2 regions of the Paenibacillus sp. E222 genome follow, and region 2 is predicted to be linked to the other one. Evidence: predicted binding sites of a transcription regulator. Region 2 holds the regulator's gene; the other holds the start of a gene.
The links. Region 2 encodes LexA, which represses DNA repair genes until DNA is damaged. Its sites were predicted from a motif close to CGAACATATGTTCG; they were not measured.

Region 1: HW560_RS21285 (SPL family radical SAM protein) is a predicted target of LexA. The motif match lies at 2,012-2,025, and genes of this name have one in related genera.

Annotation. Positions count from the first base shown of each region.
Region 1 is NZ_CP058552.1:4,729,293-4,732,509, reverse strand. Features, by position in the region: gene HW560_RS21295 (ABC transporter permease) at 1-265, opposite strand, end outside; gene HW560_RS21290 (winged helix-turn-helix transcriptional regulator) at 403-759, shown strand; gene HW560_RS21285 (SPL family radical SAM protein) at 988-1,821, opposite strand; gene HW560_RS21280 (transcription initiation factor TFIIIB) at 2,508-2,705, opposite strand; gene HW560_RS21275 (hypothetical protein) at 3,019-3,217, opposite strand, start outside.
Region 2 is NZ_CP058552.1:4,169,735-4,172,951, reverse strand. Features, by position in the region: gene HW560_RS18905 (DUF896 domain-containing protein) at 108-317, opposite strand; gene HW560_RS18900 (LysM peptidoglycan-binding domain-containing protein) at 414-791, opposite strand; gene lexA (transcriptional repressor LexA) at 1,098-1,724, shown strand; gene HW560_RS18890 (aldehyde dehydrogenase) at 1,836-3,137, opposite strand.

The DNA.
Region 1 (3,217 bases), 560 kb from region 2:
CGGGCCTAATTCCAGTACCCATGATAGGAAGCAACAGAAGTAAGATCGCTAGGCTGGGAACGATTCGTAATGTTTGGAATAACGAGATGATCCATTTTTCGGAACGATTGTATTTAGTTGATAAGGTACCTAATGCAATCCCGATAAGTGTAGAACCCATCAATGCCAATAAACTGATCTTTAAATGCTCTTTCCAAGAATTCAAGAACGTTAACATATGATTCGAAAAATAGTCACTCAGTTGCATCCATAAACTTTCTTGCAAACTCCCTCCTCCTTTCATTCATTTTCATTTGCTTTTCTCATCGACAGAATTATAATATAAGCAATGTATTCGTTTTGAAAGTAGGCACCTTTTTGTTATATAGGAACCTAATAGTAACTATTGGAGGCGATAATGTAGTGATTTCAAAAAAAGAGTTGCCGTTGTGTCCTGTGGCAACGACAGTTGGCTTGATAGGTAACAAGTGGAAGTTATTGGTTATGAGGGATCTTTTGAAGGGGACTCAACGATTCGGAGAACTTCGTAAAAGTATCCCGGAGATCAGTCAAAAGGTTCTCACTGAAAATTTACGTTCAATGGAAGAGGATGGAATTGTCATTCGTACGGTGTTTGCAGAAGTTCCTCCGAGAGTCGAATACAGTTTAAGTGATTTAGGAAATTCACTGAAGCCAATTATATTCTCTATGGAGACATGGGGCCTTGGATACCAGAAACTCAATGATGAACTTCCAGACGATATTCATCAGAGTGAATGAAGTCGAAGTGTTAATCCAACGTCATTTCAAAATAAAATAAGCTCCTCTATTATTCCCATGGAATCATAAACCCTGTATTTTCATCTTCAAGTTAAGTCAATGGAGGACTCATGCGTCCTCCATTGACTCGTAAGAGAAAGTTGATCTTCGAACACCAGTTTCTGCAATATTTCTATTGCATGAAGAAAAAACGGGCAAGATCCTCACAAAATGAATGGCTATATAAAATCAAAATGGATATGCGCTGTTTTTAGATACATGAATGATTTCAGATGGAAATCTTGCCTTAAAATATTTTTCCACTTTCAGATGAATGCTTTTCTCGTACCATTTGTCCCAGCCGTTCGCAGCAAATAATTTTGGCATTTTTAAACGCTCAGATCTCATCCCCATTTGACCATCACCTATCAGTAGCGTATCAATCCAAATTCGATCAGTTATACCTTGTATCATGTTAGCGAAATTAGGTGAAAAAGGTAGCACTGGGGAAATAGATACTTGTGTATATATCCCTGCGTCATTTATCTTTTTCAAGGCTTTAACTCTTAAATCTATTCCAGGAGCATAGGGTGAAAAAATTCGTTTCACATCTTCGCGATCTGTCTCGATTGTCATTGAAACCAGAATCCGACATTTTTCCTTTAATTTAAGTAGTATATCAAGGTCTCTGGCAACCAGAGGGCTTCTAGTTTGAATTTGAAGTGAATCTGGTGGGTTTTTATCCATTTCTTCCAATAGGCTTCTTGTAATGTTTGCCCTCTGCTCTACAGGTTGATAAGGATCTGTGGCTGATGACATGAATATACTTATGGGTTTATTTTTGCGTCTTAGAAGAGAGACTTCCCTTACATAGTTTTCTGCTGCATTTTTCTTGACATCCACCCACAATCCCCAAGGAATATCCTTAAACTTTTGAATTGGCATTTCTCTGACGTAACAGTATTCGCAAGCAAATGCACAACCTGTATAGGGATTTAGCGAATGAGTAAAACCAATATCAAGATAACCCTTTACTTCACTTAATATTTTCTTAGACACAATGTCTTTGATTTCAATCGGCATGATGTTACCATCCCCTCAATTACTTTCGTTTAATCTCCCACTTAATCAGTTAATTGAACGATCACACTATGCATGAACCGCCTTTCTTTTTATCTTAAAATTTCTCATGCTACTTGAAAAGTAGGCACCTTTTTATTAGATAGGAACCAGAATGTAACTATTGGGTGTTAACAACAAAACAACCGTTTTAAGAACAGTTGTTTGTTGTCATTAAAGATTAAACTATTGTTTTTATAAGAATGTCCTTATTCTGAACCTGTGTCTTATCTGTGGGTACAACGGCTTGGTAACTTTCCGAGGTGGTAACAATTAAAAAAGGTTCCTTCCTATTTTTTTAGATTTAGGTATTCTAAAAAATGTAAAACCGTCCCTCCAATGCTGCCTATTCAAGTTTTAACTACATGTGCTTTTTTGGGATATACATCTAATCGGGAGTAGGAACATGTTCTTGTTCAATACGGTAATCGGTACAAGTTCTTGTCCTTGGCTTGGGACACGAACTTGTACCGATAAAATAAAAAAGCCGCTAAAATAGCGACTTGAATGGGATCATGTTCTTGACCCTCGACAACAAAGACTGAATTTTTTTAAAGTTCCCTACTTTCATGCAATTATGCCCTTTAGTCTTTATTTAACTGAGCAGAGTTAGAACTTGATCTGTTGGTCCCCTTTCTTGCAGTACAATTTTATTTATTATCCTCAAATTTATGTGGCTCTTTAACAAAACTTTTTAAAATAAATCCACACGTTATACAAATTACATGAGTAACATCTGATCCTAATGTTAGCATCTTTTTCATAGGATATACCCTAGCTTCGCCGTGCGACTTGCCCTCCCCAAATTTTGTTCCTCCACATTCAGGACAACATTCTTCGTTTCTCATCCCGAACCTCCTTCAATGAAATTATCTTTTCATTGTTTCTATATAGTCCATATGTAACTTTCTATTATCAACGTAAATCCCATTTTTTTGTAAACGGCTATTAGAGCAACGTGTGAAATCGTATCATCTGAAACTATATCATCAGTAGTATGAGTCACACCTTCTTTAATACCCATTTCAATTAGACTGTCATGTAACAAAGGAACTACCTTAAAAAATGTGCTACAACCCAACCGATCGCTACTATTTCTATAGGCGTCAAGTAGTACTCCTGCAAGGTTATTCCCTTCCTTCTTCAAAATACAAAATTAACTTATAGCAGCTTGCTAAGCGGTAATAAGGCATGATGCAGATGTCCTGCCATATGGTATTGGTATTTACGAACTTCTAACGAAGATACTTCAGTGGTATAAGAGACACCCGTTAATTCCCAGAATTCTTGCCCAGCTAGTTGATAACCGTTATAACACGGATCTCCAAATTGTATCTTAGTTACATTTTCTGACGGAATT
Region 2 (3,217 bases):
TCTTTGTATCGGCTTACATAACAGTAAACCAACATTTCCCCCTATAATTTGCAACCTCTAGATAACAGGAAGAAACCTAAATATCATAATGATATCATTAGGTTTCCTTAATGTTTGAGTTTGCCTTGGTGGCCTTGATCGTTCTCATCATCTACGATTTCAATCGAATCCAGTTGTTGTCTGAAATTGCTTCGAATGTTATTCAAATAGATTTCTCTAAGCTTGGCACGTTCAGCGAGCTCTTCCTCTGTCAATCCAGTAGATTTTTGCTTGCGAGCCAATTCATTAATACGTGCTACCAGACTATCTATATCCAAGCTTGTCCCCTCCAAAAATACAAAGTCATATTAACTTTGACATGATAAGGGCAGCTTGTCAAGCTGACACGCATTAATGCGTGTGAATATGCAGTTTTATTGTGTGAATTGAGGCAGTATTAAGACTTGCCCCACTTGTATTGAAGTTGATCCAAGTTGATTGACTTTCTTAATTGCTTCTATATATATACGTGTATCCATTGTTTCCGGTTTGTGATTCAATGATATACTCCATAGTGTATCTCCTTGTGAAACTGCTATCTTCCCGCCAGGCAACAGATCATTTTCATTACCAGCAAACACTGTCAATACTGTACTGCATCCAACCAGTATAATTAAGCTTACGATTATTAATTTCAAGACCCATGTTGGGACATTACCTTTTGCAAAAACCTTCTTAAAATTCCTTATGTTCGTTTCAACCACTTCTGAATGCACCGGTTCGTAAATGCTTTGATAAGTAGAATATCTCATTAAATATCGACCTCCAAACGTTTGTTCCTATCCGTTAAAATCAATATAACACGAACACTTGTTTTGTACAATAACTTTTTAGAACAATTGTTCGCTTTTTTTTGTAACATCCTACATTCCATTATCTTTCTTCTATTGTATGGGAACTGTCATTTGCAGTATTTGATTAGACTAAAAGAAATTTTTCATCTTAATTTGCAAAAAAAACATTGATTTTATGGCATTTTATTTAGAACTTATGTTTGTACGAACGGAGGTTCTATGTTATAATTTTCCCAAACGTTACTAAAATGGGGTTGATACGGTATGTCGAAGATATCCAGCAGGCAACAGGCTATTCTGGAGTTTATACGCAATGAAGTCCGGTTGAAGGGGTATCCTCCTTCCGTACGCGAAATTGGTGAGGCCGTTGGGTTGGCTTCCAGCTCTACAGTACATGGACATCTGGATCGTTTGGAGAAGAAAGGTCTGATTAGACGCGACCCAACCAAACCAAGAGCCATTGAACTTCTCAGCCAGGAAGAGTCAGAGCATTCACATCAGTTTGCTCACAGCGTTGCTCGCATTCCAGTCGTGGGTAAAGTTACTGCAGGGGTTCCAATCACAGCAACAGAAAATATCGAAGATTACTTCCCTCTTCCTACGCATTATGTAGGCGATCAGAAAGTATTTATGCTTTCGGTCGTGGGAGACAGTATGGTTGAAGCAGGCATTGTTAACGGAGACTATGTTATCGTACGTCAGCAGCAAACTGCGGATAACGGCGACATCGTAGTAGCCATGACTGAAGACGATGAAGCAACGGTAAAAACGTTCTACAAAGAAAAAGATCATATTCGTCTTCAACCGGAAAATTCGACTTTTGAACCATTGCGTTTGAAACACGTTAGCATCCTGGGCAAAGTCATTGGCCTTTTCCGTGATATTCATTAATATGTATCTTATTGTTCACTGTTTCACAATAAGATACTTAAAGAGGTTGTCCCGTTCAACGGGACAACCTCTTTTTTTCTACATATTACTTATATTGTTCTACATTAACAACTATTCGCTGCGTTTAAGAATGCTCTTATGATGAGAGAACACATCAAAACTCTGTTGACCATGGTAAGAACCCATTCCACTTTCTCCTACGCCGCCGAATGGAAGATAATGTGATGTCATATGAGACAATGTGTCATTAATACAACCACCACCAAAAGATACTTGATTCAGAACCTGATTCTGCAGATTTTCATCTTGCGTGAAGAGATATAATGCCAGTGGTTTTGGACGGCGAACAATCTCATCTAGCATCGGGTTAAGATCAGTATACTTAAACACAGGAAGAATTGGACCAAAGATCTCCTCTTGCATCACTGGGGATTTCCAATCCACTTCCCCCAGTACTGTTGGTTCAATGAGCAGCTGATCACGTTCAGATCGTCCACCAATCACTGCTTTGCCATCTTGGAGTAACACCGCTAAACGATCAAAGTTACGTGCGTTGACAATGTGCGGAAAATCAGCATTTTGCAACACATCGTCTCCAAATTTGTCCTGAATTTCTGCACCGATCAATTCCACTAATTTGTCATGTACATCCTCATGTACAAGCAAATAGTCAGGAGCGACACAGGTTTGCCCAGCATTCAGAAATTTACCACGAACAATGCGCTGAGCCGCCAGCTTCAAATCCGCATCCTGATGAACTATGACTGGGCTCTTACCCCCTAGTTCTAACGTAACTGGAGTCAAATGCTCAGCAGCTGCCTTCATAACAATGCGGCCAACACCTGTACTGCCTGTAAAGAAAATATAATCAAACTTTTCTTTCAGCAATGCTGTACTGGTCTCGACTTCTCCTTCCATAACTGCCAGGTACTCACTAGGAAATATCTCATGAATCAAATTATAAGTCAGACGTGATACGGCTGGAGTTAATTCAGACGGCTTAATAATAGCACAGTTACCCGCAGCAATGGCTCCAATTAGAGGGCCGAAAGCCAGCTGGAACGGATAGTTCCATGGTGCAATAATAAGAGCAACTCCATAAGGTTCTGGATAAATTAGGCTTGTACCATCAGGTATAGCAGAATTTGTAGGCACAGGTTTTGGTGTTGCCCATTCCTCCAAGTGTTCCAATGCAAAATCCAGTTCACCCAACACAATTCGAATCTCGGAGCCATAAGCCTCTGTTTCAGATTTATTTAGATCCGCACGGAGTGCGTCAAGAATACGTTGCTGATATTTCTCAATTCCTTGTCTTAATTGCTGAAGAGCACGAATACGGTACTCAATAGACTTCGTTTGACCTGTATAAAAAAATGTCCGCTGTGCGGAAACCAGTTGCTTCTCTTGTTCCATATTAACATCTCCAATTAATTGTTCAAAATTTAATTTCTAAAAACATAAATGAATTATAACGCAATTATATGAAACTATCA